3 regions of the Streptomyces sp. NPDC048504 genome follow, and region 1 is predicted to be linked to each of the others. Evidence: riboswitches for the same ligand, from Rfam matches in the RefSeq annotation. Region 1 holds a riboswitch; each other region holds the start of a gene.
The links. A riboswitch is a leader RNA that binds a small molecule or an ion and turns the genes downstream of it on or off. The one in region 1 is predicted to bind cyclic di-AMP.

Region 1 (5,804 bases):
CCGGCTCTCCTCGTCGCGGCCGGGGTGACCGGCTCCGCCATCGCCATCCCCCTCCTCGGGGCCGCCTCCGCGAACGCCGCCGACGGCACCACCTGGGACAAGGTGGCCAACTGCGAGAGCGGCGGCTCCTGGAGCATGAACGACGGCAACGGCTACTACGGCGGCCTGCAGATGACCCAGGACGAATGGGAGAAGTACGGCGGCCTCGCCTACGCCCCGAGCGCCGACCTGGCCAGCCGCTCCCAGCAGATAGCCGTCGCCGAGAAGGTCCTCGACGACAAGGGCACCTCCGCGTGGACCACCTGCGCGCTGCTCTCCGGTCTCACCACGACCTCGGGTTCGACGGACGTCGACACCGGCCTCGCGAGTGACTCCCCGTCGGCCGGCCCGACCGACTCCTCCGGTTCCGATTCCGCGGACTCGTCCGACTCGTCTGCTTCCTCCGGGTTGTCCGACTCCGGCGCCACGGACTCGACTTCGTCCGACGCGTCCGGCGACTCCGGCAGTGACTCCTCGGCCAGCCCCTCGCCCACCGCGACGGACAACTCCGCCAAGTCCGACAAGTCCACCACCCCTTCGGCCGGCAACGACTCGGTCGCCGCCTCCCCGAAAATCGACGAATCGGACAACTCGGCCCAGGCGGTGGGCAAGTGGAGCCTCGTCGACACGGGCGCGCTCGGCGATTCCGACGAGCAGGGCGAGCAGCAGACCAGTCAGCAGAGCGTCGGCAAGCATCGCGGGGCCAGTGCCGAGGAAAGCGTGTCGCCGCAGACCTACACCGTCCGCGCCGGCGACTCCCTCGCGTCCATCGCCGACTCCCTTGGCTACGACGGCGGATGGCGTGCGCTCTACGCCGAGAACAAAAAGGTGATAGGCGCCGATCCGACCCAGATCGCCGCCGGTCAGACCTTGGACGTCGGTACGGAAGCGGACGAAAAGTAGCAAGCGAACGGCGGGAGTTCACGTCACGCTTCGAGCTGAATGTCCGGTTTGATCAAAGTGTGGGATGAGTCTCAGAAGCCCTGATCGTCTTTGAAATTCCGCCGATTCCCTGTCTACGGTCGAGGCCGCTCGTCACCACGAGCCCCGGTTGCCGCACACGCCGAGTCCTGCCAGCGGCCTCCGGGAACAGTCGTCGCGTCAAGCGCCGTAGGCAGGAGCGGGGGACCCAGGTAAGCGCCGGGCCCGGGAGTCGAGAGACGACCGGAACCGGCTTGGGGTTAAGTCGCGCCTCGTACGAGACGTACGAGTCGCGGCCGGGCAACTCACACGGCCCGAACCCGACAGCTCACCTCGCAGGCGTCGGTGAGGGGATTGGGATTTTCCATGCTGTTTTCCAGCAAGGGCAAGCACCGCCGTCCGTCCAAGGCCACCCGCGTCGCCACGCTCGCCGGCGTCACCGGTGTCGCGATAGCCGCCCCGCTCATGGCGACCGGCAGCGCCTCCGCCGCCACCGCGTCCGAGTGGGACACGGTCGCCAGCTGCGAGTCCGGCGGCAACTGGTCCATCAACACCGGTAACGGCTACTACGGCGGCCTGCAGTTCTCCGCCTCGACGTGGGCCGCGTACGGCGGCACCGCCTACGCCTCCACCGCGAACCAGGCCTCCAAGTCCCAGCAGATAGCCGTGGCCGAGAAGGTTCTCGCCGCCCAGGGCAAGGGCGCCTGGCCCACCTGTGGCACCGGCCTGTCGAGCGCCTCCTACTCCGGCGGCAGCTCCAGCTCGTCGAGCGGCTCGAACAGCTCCAGCTCCTCCAAGACCACCACCGAGCGCTCCACGAGCGACACCACCGCCTCCCGCTCCGCCGAGCGCCCGGCCGCCAAGAAGACCGTCACCACCCCGACCGGCAAGAAGGTCAAGAAGGGTGACGGCGAGTACAAGGTCGTCAAGGGCGACACCCTCAGCTCCATCGCCGAGAAGCACAAGGTGAAGGGCGGCTGGCAGCAGCTGTTCAAGCTGAACAAGAGCATCATCGACGACGCCGACTTCATCTACCCGGGTCAGCAGCTGCACCTTAAGTAGCTCCCAGCTGAACCACAGCGCCCTCACAACCGTGGACTCCACCATGGAGACCTCGTGAGGGTCACCCCCGTCCCCCACGGGCTCCCCGCTCCGGTGCGTGTTCCCCCGTACGCACCGGGGCGGGGCTTTTTGCGTTCCCGGTCTGCCGCCCCCGTCCCCATGCCTGCCGCTTGCCGGGACTTTTTGTTCCGTTCGGAAACAATTTACTCTCGGTTCTGTCCATCAGGCGGCCGACCGGATGGCCAATCGCCCCGGGCCGGTTAGGCTCGTCTCGCAGAGCCGCTGCGGTGTTGCCGTAGCCGCGTCAGATCCCAAGAAGGAGATGCTCGTGCCGTCCATCGACGTCGTCGTAGCCCGGGAAATCCTGGACTCCCGAGGCAACCCCACGGTCGAGGTCGAGGTCGGCCTCGACGACGGCAGCACGGGTCGTGCCGCCGTTCCCTCCGGCGCCTCCACGGGTGCCTTCGAAGCCATCGAGCTGCGTGACGGTGACCCCAACCGCTACGGCGGCAAGGGTGTCGAGAAGGCCGTCCTCGCCGTCATCGAGCAGATCGGCCCGGAGCTCGTCGGCTACGACGCCACCGAGCAGCGCCTGATCGACCAGGCGATGTTCGACCTGGACGCCACCGACAACAAGGGTTCGCTCGGCGCCAACGCCATCCTCGGCGTCTCCCTCGCCGTCGCGCACGCCGCGTCCGAGGCCAGCGACCTCCCCCTCTTCCGCTACCTCGGCGGCCCGAACGCGCACCTGCTGCCCGTTCCGATGATGAACATCCTGAACGGCGGCTCGCACGCCGACTCGAACGTGGACATCCAGGAGTTCATGATCGCCCCGATCGGCGCGGAGTCCTTCTCCGAGGCGCTGCGCTGGGGCGCCGAGGTCTACCACACCCTCAAGAAGGTGCTGAAGACCAAGGGCCTGTCCACCGGCCTCGGCGACGAGGGCGGCTTCGCCCCGAACCTGGAGTCCAACCGCGCCGCCCTCGACCTCATCATCGAGGCCATCAAGCAGGCCGGTTACATCCCCGGCGAGCAGATCGGCCTCGCGCTCGACGTCGCCGCGTCCGAGTTCTACAAGGACGGCAAGTACGAGTTCGAGGGCAAGTCCCGCTCGGCCGCCGAGATGACCGAGTACTACGAGGAGCTCGTCTCCGCGTACCCGCTCGTCTCCATCGAGGACCCGCTGTACGAGGACGACTGGGCCGGCTGGAAGGTCATCACCGACCGCATCGGCGACAAGGTCCAGATCGTCGGGGACGACCTGTTCGTCACCAACCCCGAGCGCCTCGCCCGCGGCATCGAGGAGGGCACCGCCAACGCCCTGCTCGTCAAGGTGAACCAGATCGGCTCGCTGACCGAGACCCTGGACGCCGTCGAGATGGCCCAGCGCAACGGCTTCAAGTGCATGATGTCCCACCGCTCCGGCGAGACCGAGGACACCACCATCGCCGACCTCGCCGTCGCGGTGAACTGCGGCCAGATCAAGACCGGCGCCCCGGCCCGCTCGGACCGCGTCGCCAAGTACAACCAGCTGCTCCGCATCGAGGAGATCCTCGACGACGCGGCCGAGTACGCGGGCCGTTCGGCCTTCCCCCGCTTCAAGGGCTGACCCATACCGGGCTAAGCCTTAGCCAGTCGTACGTACGTCCCCGCACCCGGTCCCGTACCGTGTGCGGGGACGTACGCACGTGTGAAGGGGAGGCGGGACATGGCCGTGAAGGACCGGGACCGGTTCTCCACCGCGACCAGGCTCAAGCTGCTCGGCGAGCAGACGGCGGCCCGTGTCTACCGCTCCCAGACCAAGCGGCAGGCCCGCCGCTCCCGGCTCACCGGCCGGGCGGCCCTCCTCGCCCTGGTGCTGTGCTCGCTGATCGTGGCGCTCGCCTACCCGATAAGGCAGTACGTCTCCCAGCGCGCCGAGATCTCCGACCTCCAGCGGCAGCAGGAGCAGGCGCGGCAGCGCGTCGAGCAGCTCCGCGATCTCAAGGCACGCTGGCAGGACGACTCGTACGCGGAGCAGCAGATCCGGCAGCGGCTGCACTACGTGATGCCCGGGGAGACGGGCTACATCGTGATCGACCCGGACGCGGCCAAGCAGTCGCGCGCGGAACTGGGGGCGGCCGACCGTCCCTGGTACGCGAACGTCTGGGACGGCGTGGACAAGTCCGACGCCTCCGACCGGTGACTGAACTGCCCAGTCGCTGAACCGAATTGAACTGACAGAGAGACTTTCGTACAGGCATGGAAACGCCCCCGCCGCCCACCCCGCGCACCGAGCCCACCGTCGCGGACGTCGAGGCCTTCAAGCAGCAGCTCGGGCGTCCGCCGCGCGGGCTGCGCGCGATCGCACACCGTTGCCCGTGCGGACAGCCGGACGTGGTGGAGACGGCCCCCCGCCTCCCCGACGGCACCCCCTTCCCGACGACGTACTACCTCACGTGCCCGCGCGCCGCTTCGGCGATCGGCACCCTTGAGGCGAACGGCGTCATGAAGGAGATGACGGAGCGGCTGCGGACCGACCCCGAACTCGCCGCCGCGTACCGCGCCGCGCACGAGGACTACATCGCGCGCCGAGACGCCATCGAGGTCCTGGAGGGCTTCCCGAGCGCGGGCGGCATGCCGGACCGCGTGAAGTGCCTGCACGTCCTGGTGGGCCACTCCCTGGCCGCCGGCCCGGGCGTCAACCCGCTCGGTGACGAGGCGATCGCGATGCTGCCGGAGTGGTGGGCCAAGGGGCCGTGCGTGCGCGTGCCCGGGGTGCCGCCGACCGGCGAGGGCTGGCAGACGGAGACGAACGAGGACGGCACGGGCTACTTTGCCTACAAGCCCGTCGAGAAGCCCGTCGAGGCGAAGGAGGACGACCAGTGACCCGTGTCGCCGCCGTCGACTGCGGTACGAACTCGATCCGCCTCCTCGTCGCCGACGTGAACCCGGAGACCGGTGAACTCGTCGACCTGGACCGGCGGATGACGATCGTGCGGCTCGGCCAGGGTGTGGACAAGACCGGCCGTCTGGCCCCCGAGGCGCTGGAGCGCACCTTCGCGGCCTGCCGCGACTACGCGGCGATCATCAAGGAACTCGGCGCCGAACGCCTCCGCTTCGTCGCCACGTCGGCCTCCCGCGACGCCTCGAACCGCGACGACTTCGTCAGCGGCGTCCTGCACATCCTCGGCGTCGAGCCGGAGGTGATCACCGGCGACGAGGAGGCGGAACTCTCCTTCACCGGCGCGACGAAGGAACTGACCGGCCGCGACGACCTCGCCAAGCCCTACCTGGTCGTGGACATCGGCGGCGGCTCGACGGAGTTCGTGGTCGGCGACGACGCCGTCCGCGCCGCCCGCTCCGTGGACATCGGCTGCGTCCGCATGACCGAGCGCCACCTGGTCCGCGACGGCAAGGTCACCGACCCGCCCACCCCGGACCAGATCACGGTGATGCGCGCCGACATCGAGGCCGCCCTCGACCTCGCCGAACAGACGGTCCCCCTCCGCGAGGCCCGCACCCTGGTCGGCCTGGCCGGCTCGGTCACCACGGTCTCGGCGATCGCCCAGAACCTCCCCGAGTACGACACGGAAGCCATCCACCACTCCCGCGTCTCCTACGACCGCGTCCGCGAGATCACGGAGTCCCTCCTCCGCTCCACCCACGCCGAACGCGCGGCCATCCCCTCCATGCACCCGGGCCGCGTCGACGTCATCGGCGCGGGCGCCCTCGTACTCCTCTCGATCATGGATCGGGTCGGGGCGAGCGAGGTCGTGGTGAGCGAACACGACATTTTGGAC
Region 2 (5,804 bases), on a different contig from region 1:
AAGACCAAAGTTCCGCGCCGGAGGTTGACGCCGCGGGGCGGAACTCGCCCTTCCGTTGACAGGACACGGCACCTCTTCCGATACTGACTCGCCGTTCAGTACCCGCCATTCAGCACCGACCGTCCGGTACGCGCTCCAGTACGCGTGCTGCCCGTACTCGCCCTGTCGGCCGGCGCCCCGAGGAGCCCGTATGACCGCCCCCTTGATGTCGCTCACCTGGACCGACCACGTCACCGGCCGCCAGGGCTTCCTGGTCGTCGACCGGCTGGTGCGCGGGGTGTCCAGCGGCGGCCTGCGGATGCGGCCGGGCTGCACGCTCGACGAGGTGGCGGGGCTGGCCCGGGGCATGACCATGAAAGAGGCGCTCCATTACGACCCGCAGGGCCTGTACATCCCCCTGGGCGGCGCCAAGGGCGGCATCGACTGCGATCCCCAGGACCCGGTGTCGTACGGCCTCCTCGTGCGCTATCTGCGCGCCATGCGGCCGTACATCGAGAGCTTCTGGACGACGGGTGAGGACCTCGGGCTCACCCAGGACCTGGTCGACCGGGCCGCCGCGGAGGCGGGGCTCGTGTCGTCGATCCAGGCCGTGTATCCGCTGCTCGATGACGAGACCGCGGCGCGGCGGCGGCTCGCGGACGCCTTCGCGGTCGAGGTGGAGGGCATCGGTCTCGACGAGCTGGTCGGCGGCTGCGGGGTCGCCGAGTCGGTGCTCGCGGCGCTGGACCGGGCGGGCGTGCCGTACGCGGGGACGCGGGTCGCCGTGCAGGGGCTGGGCACCATGGGCGGGGCCACGGCACGGTTCCTCGCGCGCGCGGGGCTGTCGCTCGTCGCCGTCGCCGACATCAAGGGCACGATCGCGAACCCGGCCGGCCTCGACGTGGACGCGCTGCTCGCGGCCCGGGACACGTACGGCACCGTGGGCCGCTCCGCGCTGCGCCCGGGCGACCTCGAACTCCCCGGCGAGGACTGGCTGTCCGTCGACGCGGAGGTGCTGGTTCCGGCAGCGGTGTCGTACGCGATCGACACCGCGAACCAGCAAGGGATCACGGCCCGCTGGATCGTCGAGGCGGCCAACATGCCCGTACTGCCCGAGGCGGAGGAACTGCTGTCCGCGCGCGGGGTCACCGTGCTGCCGGACGTGGTCGTGAACTCCGGGACGAACGCCTGGTGGTGGTGGACCCTGTTCGGCGACATCGGCGCCGACGCGGACGAGGCCTTCGCCCACACCCGGCGTTCGATGCGCGCCCTGATCGACCGGATGCTGGCCCGCGCGGAGGCCGACGGCACGACACCGCGCGCCGCCGCGCACGCCATCGTCGCGGACCGGCTGCCGGTCATCGCGGAACGGTTCGGCTGGTACCGGTGACGTACGGGACACCACCCCTATGGGCAACGGATTAGGGTGATCACGTGGCGAGAGTGCGGTTGAGCGTGGCGGAACGGCGGGCCGAGTTGCTGCGGGCCGCCGTCGAGCAGATCGAGGCGCGGGGTGTGGCGGCGGTCCGGATCGCCGACGTGGCCTCGGCGCTCGGCGTGAGCAACGCGCTGGTGCTGTATCACTTCTCGACCAAGGAGAAGCTGGTCGCCGCCGCGTTCGCCTTCGCCGCCGAGGACGACCTCGCGCATCTCCACAAGCTCCTGGGCCGCCGTACGACCGCGCTGCGCCGACTGCGGGCAGCGGTGCGCTGGTACGCGCCGACCGGGCAGGCCAAGGGCTGGCGGCTGTGGATCGAGGGCTGGGCGGCGGCCCTGCGCGAACCCGCCCTCCTGGACGTCACCCGCGATCTCGACCGGCAGTGGAAACAAGCACTGGCGGAGGTCGTCGCCGAGGGCGTGACCGCGGGCGAGTTCCACTGCCCGGACCCGGCCACCACCGCCCTGCGCCTGACGGCCCTCCTGGACGGCCTCGCCGTACAGATGACCGCATACGCGGGAGCGGTGCCGCGGGCACGGGCCCTGGAGTGGGTCGACGAGGCGCTCGCACGGGAACTGGGCCTGGAGCGGGCGGCGTTGACCGCTCCCTGAGTCGTTCCTCAAAGGCCGCCTCTTCGAGGAGACGCCTCCCGAGAAAGCCGCCTCTCCGAGGGGTCACCTCCGCACCCGGCACCCCGTTACCGCAGGACCCCGTTACCGTGTCGCCCCGTCAGGCCACCCGTTCGATCCGCATCTTGATGTCGTCCGGCGACAGCGCGCCCTTCGCCTCGACATGGTCCCCGGAGGACTCGCCGCGCAGCCGGCGTCCGATCCACGGCACCAGGTACTCGCGCGCCCAGTGCACGTCGTCGCGCCGGATGTCAAGCGTGCCGCGCGGCGGCAGCGGAGGCCAGGGCTGGTCCGGGTCTGCCGGGACCTCGACGCCGAGGACCTGGCCCGCGCGGAGCGCCACGCGCGTGTGCCCCTCGGGAGAGAGGTGGAGCCGGTCGCCGTCCCAGGCCCGCCGGTCCTGGACCGTCTTCAGCGACCACAGGTCGAGCACGGGGCAGCCGTAGCGGTCGGCGATGGCCCGCACATGTCCGTTGTAGGTGGCGATCTTGCCGCGCAGATGCTTGAGCACGGGCACGCCGCGGGTGTCGAAGCCGGTCGTCACCAGGACGGTGCCGACGGCGGCGGTGAGATCGGCGACCGCGCGTTCGAAGCGCTCGGCGACCTCGTCGGGGTCGGTGCCGGGGCGGATGATGTCGTTGCCGCCGGCGCAGAAGGAGACCAGGTCCGGGCCGATCTCCTTGGCCCGGGTGAGCTGGTCGGCCACGATCTGGTCCAGCAGCTTCCCGCGCACGGCCAGGTTGGTGTACTCGAAGTCGCCCTCGGGCCGCCGATCCGCGAGCAGTACCGCGAACCGGTCGGCCCAGCCGACCATCGCCCCGTCGGGCCCTGGATCGCCGACGCCCTCGGTGAAGCTGTCCCCCACCGCCACGTACGACCCGATCACTGATCTGTTGTCACTCTTCGAATCGTTAGCCACGGCAACCATAATTCACCCTCGCATGTGACCTACGCGATCGTATTTAGGGGTTGACGGGCGGTGAGATAAGCCACTTGTAAAGGGTTGTCCAAAGTCGGAATAAGCCTCTGATCAGGGGCGTTGACCCCGGAACTGCTGTGCCCGAAGGCCGGACCCAAGGATCTGGGTCCGGCATTCGGTTGCGTGGGGCAGGCGTGGGGGCCCGGTGTCAGCCGACGGTGACGCCGTGCGAGCGGAGGTAGGCGACCGGGTCCACGTCCGAGCCGTAGTACGGCGTGGTCCGGATCTCGAAGTGCAGGTGCGGGCCGGTCACGTTGCCGGTCGCGCCGGAGAGGCCTATCTGCTGGCCCTCGGTCACGGTCTGGCCGGCCGAGACGGACAGCTGCGACATGTGGGCGTACTGCGAGTACTCGCCGTCCGCGTGCCGGATGACGACCTCGTTGCCGTAGGCGCCGTCGTAGGCCGCCGACACGACCGTGCCCGCGGCGACCGCCTTGACGGTGGTGCCGGTCGGGACGACGAAGTCGACGCCGGTGTGGTAGCCGCTGGACCACATGCTGCCCGCGACGTGGTAGCCGGTGCCGATGGTCCCGCCGGTCACGGGGAGGGTGTAGCCGGTGGAGGTGCTGGTACTCGTGCTGTCGTCGCTCTGTGAGGCCGAGCTGCTCTTCGACGAGGAAGAGGAGGACGACGACGAGGACGAAGCAGTCGAAGTACCGGACGACTTGGAGGAAGTACCGGTGTCCGTCCCGCCCGTCGATGCCTTCTCGCCGAGGGAGAGCTTCAGGCCCGGGTGGATCAGCGACGGGTCGCCGCCGATGGCCTCACGGTTGTCCTGGTAGAGCTTCTTCCAGCCGCCGGTGACGTCCTGCTCCTCGGCGATCTTCGCGAGCCAGTCGCCCGACCGCACCGAATACGTCTTGACGCCCGAGGCCTTCGAGACGGTCTTCGCGGCCGCCTTCTCAGAAACCGTCTTCTCGGCCGCCGGAACGGACTGAACTGCCTTTTCCGGAACCGAAGTCGTGGTCGCGGCATGGGCGCCGGTGGCCCCCATGAGCGGAAGGGCGAGTGCGGCGCCGCCGGTTCCGGCTACGGCCATCGAGCGGGTGAGTCGCTGGGACTTCGGGCGGCGGTGCTTACCCTTCGCGGGCATGACGAATTCCTCTCCGGCGCCTGCGAGGTGAGCTGTCGGGTGCGGGCTGGAGATGCCCGGCCGCGCGCTGGACGCGGCTAAACCCCAAGCCCGTTCCGGAGACCGGAACAGGCGTCTTACCTGTGGGTCCCCCGCTCCTGCCGCATACGGGTGGGTGTGTGCGGAGTCCGGTCGGCGGCAGGATTGGGCGTCCGTCCGGATTGGTGGCGAACGTAAGCGAGGAAGACGCAAAGGGACAAGCAGGAGGTTCCACGGATTTGCGTTCCTTGCGTTTCCCTGTGGGAATTCACAGTCACCCTCCGTGAATTCCCACAGGACCCGACCCCCCAATTCCCCTGCAAAAGCACGTCAATTACGTGAACATGACGAGCGACGCACGGTCACGAATATGACGCTGCTCACGTACACAACTCTCAGGTTCCTTTATTCCAGAGCGAGTTGGAACGAAGGCTGCAATTAGGACAGAGGGATCAGATGCGACGCAGGCGGATAACCGTCGCATCGAGGTCACCGCGCAGGGGGGTACGCAGGCCGTGGTGCAACAAGACGGCACCCCGGTGCACTTCGCCCGTTTCGAGGCATTCGTACGACGCTGCCGGGTCGAGCCCGCGCAGCCGGAGCGCCGGTACGGGCTCGCCGTAGTGCTGCGCCTGGAGCAGGGCGAGGACGACGGTCTCGTCGCCGCGCGCGTACTGCACGGCACTCAGTCCGCCGCTCGGCGGGCGCAGCCGGTGGAGGTCGCCGTGCTGCACGAGCGGCCGGATCTCCTTGTAGAGATCCACCCACCGGCGGGCCTCGGCGAGTTCCTCCCCGCTCCACTCCGAGAGGTCGCCGCCCACGCCGAGCACTCCGGCCATAGCACTCACGAACCGGAAACGCAGGCTGCTGACCCGGTCGTTGAGCTGGGTGTTCGGGCTGTCGGTGACCCAGGCGGCCATCACGCGCGCGGGATGGATCTGACTGAAGCCGTGCTGGATGGCGAGCCGGTCCAGCGGGTCGGTGTTGTCCGAGGTCCACACCTGGTCCGTACGGCTCATGATGCCGAGGTCGATCCGGCCACCACCGCCCGAGCAGGACTCGAAGGCCACACCCGGGTGGGCCGCCCGCAGCCGGTCGAACAGGGCGTACAGCGCGCGCACATGGTCGACCCAGAGGCGCTGCGGGTAGCCGTCACCGGGCCACCCGGCGTCCGTGAAGCAGCGGTTGAAGTCCCACTTCACGTAGTCGATCGGGGCGCTGGAGAGCAGCCCGTCGAGCTGCTCCCAGAGGTACTCCTGCACGTCCTCGCGGGCGAGGTTCAGTACGAGCTGATTGCGGAACTCCGTCCGCTTTCGCCCCTCTTGGTACTGCACCCAGTCGGGGTGCGCGCGGTACAGGTCGCTGTCCGCGTTGACCATCTCGGGCTCGACCCAGATGCCGAACTGCATGCCCAGCGCGTGGACGCGGTCGGCAAGGGGCTTGAGTCCTGCGGGGAAGCGATCCGGGTTGGGGGTCCAGTCGCCGAGCCCGGCCCGGTCGCTGGTCCGCTTCCCGAACCAGCCGTCGTCGACCACGAACAGCTCGACCCCGAGCGCCGCCGCGCGCTGCGCGAGCGTCTCCTGCTGCTCCTCGGAGATGTCGAACTGGGTGGCCTCCCAGGAGTTGTAGAGCACCGGCCGGTCCTGGTCCGCGTCCGGGATGACGTAC
Region 3 (5,804 bases), on a different contig from region 1:
TGGAAGCACGGCAGCGTCTGCGAGGACTACACCGCCATCGACGCGGCCGTCCTCGCGGTCGGCGGCTGGAACGACCCGTACCGCGACACGGTCCTACGGCTCGTCGAACACCTCCCGCCGGACCGCGTACGCGGCCTGATCGGCCCCTGGTCGCACCAGTACCCGGACCGCGGCCTGCCACCGGGCCCCGCGATCGGCTTCCTCCAGGAGACCCTCCGCTGGTGGGACCACTGGCTGAAGGGCGAGGACACAGGCGTCATGACCGACCCCCTCCTACGGGCCTACGTCAGCGACTCCCACCCCCCGGCCACCGTCTACGACGCCCTCCCGGGCCGTTGGGTCGGCGAGCCCGCGTGGCCCTCGCCGCACGTGAAGACGACGACGTACGGCCTCCGGGGTGCGCCCGTGATCGTCCGCTCCCCCATGCACACCGGTGTGGACGCGGGCCGTTTCTTCCCCTTCGGGAACGACGCCGATCTGCCGCCGGACCAGCGGGACGAGGACGCGCGGTCGGCCTGCTTCGAGTTCGAGGTGCCGGCCGAGACGTGGGTGCTGGGGCGGCCGAGGGTACGGCTGCGGCTGACCTGCGAGGTGCTGCGCGGGCAGGTGATCGCCCGGCTGTGCGACGTGGCCCCCGACGGCGCCTCGACCCTCGTCACCCGGGGTGTGCTGAACCTGTCGGCGCGGCACGGGCGGGACCGGGCGGTGCCGTGGACGCCGGGCACCACCGAGGACGTCACCTTCGAGCTGAACGGCATCGGGCACGCGTTCCCGCCCGGGCATCGCATCCGGCTCGCGGTGTCGTCGGCGTACTGGCCGTGGATCTGGCCCCAGCCGGAGTCTTCGGCGGGGTTCACGCTGGACCCGGAGGGGAGTGCGCTCGAACTCCCGGTGCGGGAGCAGGAGTTGACGGAGGACATTCGTTTCGACGAACCCGAGGAGGCCGAGCCGCTCGGGGTCAACTACCCGGCGACGCTGGACGAACCGCGGCCCGAGCGGCTGGTCGTGCGGGACGTCGCGAAGGGCGAGTGGCGGCTGGAGGTGGACCCCCGGTACGGCGGCACGCGTGTGTACCCGGACGGGTTGGAGTTCACCGAGGACGCGTTGGAGACGTACACGATCGACGAGTCCGACCCGTTGTCGGCGCGCACGCTCTCCGAGTGGTCGATCCGGCTGCACCGGCCGGAGCTGGGGTGGGACACGAGCGTGCGTACGCGGTCGGAGATTACTTGCGACCAAACGGACTTTCTTACCTCAAATGAGGTCATCTGCACCGAGGGTGGAGAAGTGATCTTCCACCGCACCTGGGAGAAAAGGATTCCGAGAACTGCCAGTTGAGGGCGAATGCCCGATTTGCCGTTCTTAATCCCCCCGTGAGTTGGGTCACGCGTTTCTGTGCGTGACCTGTGTCCTGGTCTGCCCGCGTTCTCCCTTACGGCATTTGACAGTTGACCCTTGGCTCGCGCAAAGGATCAAGTGCCCCATACGCCTCAGACCAAGGTCAATAGGGGTTAGGTGTGATTCCGCCACTTGTTCCGGACATGTGCTCTCGCATAGTTTCCCGGCCTGTCGAGCGGAACGCCGAATCCTGCCGCCGCCCGGCATCCCAGTCACGAACTTCTCGCACGGCAGGAGCGGGGGAACCAGGTAAGTCGCCGGGCCGGTCATCGCGACCGGAACGGCTTGGGGTTAAGTCACGTCCGCAAGGGCGCGGCCGGGCACCTCCCAGCCCGAACCCGACAGCTCACCTCGCAGGCGACGGAGAGGAACCTCGTCATGCCTGCAACCGCTCAGTCCCGCCGCGCCCGCCTCGTCCGCCGTGTCGTTGTCGCCGGTACCGGTGTCGCGATCCTCGCGCTGCCCGTCGTCGGTGCGACCACCGCGTCGGCGGCCACCACGTCGACCACCGCCGCCTCGACCACGCTCGCCGGGTACCCCAACACCCTTGACGGGTGGATTCGGGAGTCGCTCGCGATCATGGCGCAGAAGGGGATTCCGGGTACGTACAACGGGATCTACCGGAACGTGATCCGTGAGTCGTCCGGTAACCAGTACGCGATCAACAACTGGGACTCCAACGCGGCGGCCGGTACGCCGTCGAAGGGGCTGCTCCAGGTGATCGACCCGACGTTCAACGCGTATCACGTTGCCGGGACTTCGTTTGATCCGTATGACCCGGTCGCTAACATCACGGCTGCTTGCAACTACGCGGCGGCGGTGTACGGGTCCATCGACAACGTGTACGGCGCTTACTAGAAACTGTTGGATCAGCCACGACGGGTTGTTGTTTGTCTGCAGCGCCGTCGTGGCTGGTCGCGCAGTTCCCCGCGCCCCTAAAAGACTTCGCTGAGGAGTCTTTCTAGGACCACGGCGATTCCGTCGTCCTCGTTCGATGACGTCACCTCGTCCGCCACCGCCTTGAGTTCGGGATGAGCGTTGGCCATCGCCACTCCATGCGCCGCCCAGTCGAACATCGGGATGTCGTTCGGCATGTCGCCGAAGGCGATGGTGTCGGACGGGGTCAGGCCCAAGTGGCGGGCGGCGAGAGCCAGGCCCGTTGCCTTGGTGATGCCGAGTGGCTGGAGTTCGACGGTGCCGGGGCCCGACATGGTGACCGAGGCCAGGGAACCGACCACCGAGCGGGCCGTGGAGGCCAACTCGTCGTCCTCTAGGGCGGGGTGACGGAGCAGCACCTTGCTGATGGGTTCGCACCAGAGGTCGTCGCGCTTGCCCACCCGTACCGCGGGGAGCGTCGGGTGCGGCATCAGGTAGCCGGGCTCGATCAGGGTCAGGCCGTCCACGCCGTCCTGGTCCACGGCCGCGTACACCTGGCCCACTTCCGCCTCGATCTTGCCGAGCGCGGTCTCCGCCAACTCCCGGTCCAGGGTGACGGACCAGAGCAGACGGTCCGCGCCGGCGTCGTACAACTGCGCGCCCTGTCCGCACACCGCGAGCCCCCGGGAGCCGAGGTCGTCGAGGAGGGGCCGCACCCTCGGAGCGGGCCGGCCGGTGACGACGAGGTGCTGGGCACCGGCCGCCGCCACCCGCGCGAGCGCTGTGAGGGACCGGTCGGAGAGTGTGTCGTCGCCGCGCAGCAGCGTCCCGTCCAGGTCCGTGGCGATCAGTGCATATGCGAGGGGTGCGGCCATGATCAGAGAATACGGATGGAACGCCCCACCGACTCGACACGAACCGGACGGCTCCTGCCTTCACATGCGTTGACCCTTGTTCCGGTTGGTTTGACAGTTACGACCGTTATGCCGACTCCCGTACCACCAGTTCCGTAGGGAGAATCACGCCCGCCGTGTCCTCGCCCGCGATCTGGGCCAGGAGCATGCGCACCATCTCGGCGCTGATGCGGTCGTAGGGCTGGCGCATGGTCGTGAGGGCCGGGGTGATGGACGTGGCCGCCGCCGAGTCGTCGAAGCCTCCGACAGCGATGTCATCCGGGACCGAACGGCCGGATTGTTGAAGGGTGTTGACGACTCCCAGGGCCATCAGGTCGGAGGCTACGAAGACCGCGTCTATGTCCGGGGCCTGGGACAGGAGTCTGCGGGCCGCCTCCTCGCCGCCCGTGCGGCGATAGTCGCCCTCCACCACGAGGGCCGGGTCGTGGGGCAGGCCCGCCTCGGTGAGGACGTCCCGGTAGCCGGCCAGGCGGTCGGGGCCGCCGGGGGCGTCGAGCGGGCCGGTGACCATGCCGATGCGGCGGCGGCCGGCGGCGATGAGGTGGCGGACCATCTCCTGGGCACCGTCGCGGTCGGCCGCGGCGACGTAGCTGTACTTGGAGGCGGTGCCGAGCGGTTTACCGCAGGCCACCAACGGGATGCCCGCGTCCCGGAGTTCGGCCGCCACCGGGTCGCCGCTGTGGTTGGAGACGAGGAGGACGCCGTCCACGTGGCCCGAGGTGATGTACCGGGTCAGGCGGCGGCGTTCGTCCTTCGACGAGGCCAGCATCAGGAGCAGCGGGATGTCGTGGCGGGCCAGGTGTTCGGTGCAACCCCGCAGCAGGACATTGAAGTTGGGGTCCTCGAAGAACTTCTCCTGCGGCTCGGTGAGGAGGAACGCCACCGAGTCCGACCGTCCGGTGCTCAGGGAACGGGCGTGCCGGTTGACGACGTAGCCCGTCTTCCTGATCGCCGTCTCCACCGCGGTGCGGGCGGCCGGTGAGACGTAGTGACCGCCGTTCAGGAACCGGGAGACCGTGCCCCGCGACACGCCCGCCTCGCGGGCCACGTCGTGGATCGTGGGCGGCTTGCGGCGGCCGTTCGAGCTGGTGGTCATGTTCCTCGTTCGTGGTGGGGGGGCGGTCGGCTGTGGGGGCCGCCCGGTTCCTGGGCAGGTCGTGGGAAGTCGGCAGCGATCAGGCCGCGCCCTGAAGGGGCGCGGGGAACTGCGCGACCAGCCACGACGGCGCGGCGGACGAGCGACTGCCCATCACGGCGCTTCCAGCGGAGCGCTCACGCCTTGACCGATCCGCTCAGGAGATCCAGTGACCAGAACCGCTGGATCACCAGGAACAGCGCGATCAGCGGCAGGATCGCGAGGAAGCAGCCCATGATGACCAGGGTGTAGAGCGCGGGTTGGGAGGCGCCCTGGTTGAGCAGGGTGTAAAGGCCCAGCGTGAGCGGGAACTTGGTGTCGTCCGCGAGCATCACGTACGGCAGCAGGAAGTTGTTCCAGATGCCGACGAACTGGAACAGGAACACCGTGATGAGCCCCGGCATCATCATCGGCACCGCGATCCGCGAGAAGATCCGCCACTCGCTCGCGCCGTCCATGCGGGCGGCTTCGAGGAGTTCGGCGGGCACGGACGCGGCCGCGTAGATGCGGACGAGGTAGACGCCGTAGGGGGAGAGGATCGACGGGAGGAGCATCGACCAGTACGAGTCGGCCAGGCCCAGCTTGGAGAGGAGGAAGTACTGGGGGACGGTCAGGACGATGCTCGGGACGAGGACGCCGGCCAGCATCAGCTTGAAGATGAACTCCCGTCCCCTGAAGGCGAATCGGCCCAGTGCGTAGCCGCCGGCTGCCGAGACCGCTGCGGAGAGCAGGGCGCCGAAGCCCGCGTAGAAGAGGGAGTTGACCATCCACTGCCAGTAGATGCCGTCGCGGTAGGCGCTCAGGTCCTTGATGTTGTCGAGGAAGCCGGAGCCGGGGGCGAAGGTGAACGTGGAGAAGAGTTCGCTACGGCCCTTGCTCGCTGCGATGACCACCCAGACGACGGGGATCAGGCAGTACAGGGAGCCGAGGACCAGCACGAGGGTGGGCACCCACGCGGTGCGCTTCGGCTTGCTCGGGCCCGGGCGGGCGTCGGTGGCGGTGAGGGTGAGGGGGGTCATGCCCGGTCCTCCCGGGTGTAGCGGTCGGAGACGCGCAGCAGCGTGAAGGAGAGCGCGAAGGTCGCCAGAGCCAGCACCACGGCGGTGGCGGAGGCGCCGTAGATGTCCGACCTGAGGAAGGCGGCGTCGTAGATGGCCATCAGCGGACTCCAGGAGCTGGAGAGGCCGTTGGTCAGCGGCTTGAGGGCCATGGGCTCGGTGAAGACCTGGAGCGTGGCGATGACCGAGAAGAAGAACGTGAGCACGAGGGACGGCATCACGATCGGGATCTTGATCCGCAGGGCGATCTTCAGGTCGGACGCGCCGTCGATGCGGGCGGCCTCGTAGATCTCCTGCGGGATCGAGCGCAGGGCGGTGTAGATGACGATCATGTTGAAGCCGGTGCCGCCCCACACCGCGATGTTCGCGAAGGAGAGGTACAGGTTGCCGCCGTCGAACAGGTCCGGCTGCGGGAGGTTGAAC

Region 2: linked by a shared signal. The riboswitch ahead of ACGFY9_RS45435 (peptidoglycan DD-metalloendopeptidase family protein) and the one ahead of ACGFY9_RS04755 (transglycosylase family protein) in region 1 are both predicted to bind cyclic di-AMP.
Region 3: linked by a shared signal. The riboswitch ahead of ACGFY9_RS44350 (transglycosylase SLT domain-containing protein) and the one ahead of ACGFY9_RS04755 (transglycosylase family protein) in region 1 are both predicted to bind cyclic di-AMP.

What each region holds. Positions count from the first base shown of each region.
Region 1 is NZ_JBICXA010000002.1:102,412-108,215, reverse strand. It holds gene ACGFY9_RS04760 (transglycosylase family protein) at 1-942, shown strand, start outside; cyclic di-AMP (ydaO/yuaA leader) riboswitch at 1,136-1,317, shown strand; gene ACGFY9_RS04755 (transglycosylase family protein) at 1,327-2,022, shown strand; gene eno (phosphopyruvate hydratase) at 2,345-3,631, shown strand; gene ACGFY9_RS04745 (septum formation initiator family protein) at 3,731-4,207, shown strand; gene ACGFY9_RS04740 (DUF501 domain-containing protein) at 4,264-4,890, shown strand; gene ACGFY9_RS04735 (exopolyphosphatase) at 4,887-5,804, shown strand, end outside.
Region 2 is NZ_JBICXA010000026.1:88,482-94,285, forward strand. It holds gene ACGFY9_RS45420 (Glu/Leu/Phe/Val dehydrogenase dimerization domain-containing protein) at 191-1,369, shown strand; gene ACGFY9_RS45425 (TetR/AcrR family transcriptional regulator) at 1,414-2,028, shown strand; gene ACGFY9_RS45430 (SGNH/GDSL hydrolase family protein) at 2,147-2,932, opposite strand; gene ACGFY9_RS45435 (peptidoglycan DD-metalloendopeptidase family protein) at 3,174-4,118, opposite strand; cyclic di-AMP (ydaO/yuaA leader) riboswitch at 4,123-4,285, opposite strand; gene ACGFY9_RS45440 (alpha-galactosidase) at 4,589-5,804, opposite strand, start outside.
Region 3 is NZ_JBICXA010000025.1:7,566-13,369, forward strand. It holds gene ACGFY9_RS44345 (CocE/NonD family hydrolase) at 1-1,338, shown strand, start outside; cyclic di-AMP (ydaO/yuaA leader) riboswitch at 1,570-1,771, shown strand; gene ACGFY9_RS44350 (transglycosylase SLT domain-containing protein) at 1,777-2,256, shown strand; gene ACGFY9_RS44355 (HAD family hydrolase) at 2,334-3,149, opposite strand; gene ACGFY9_RS44360 (LacI family DNA-binding transcriptional regulator) at 3,256-4,284, opposite strand; gene ACGFY9_RS44365 (carbohydrate ABC transporter permease) at 4,461-5,342, opposite strand; gene ACGFY9_RS44370 (sugar ABC transporter permease) at 5,339-5,804, opposite strand, start outside.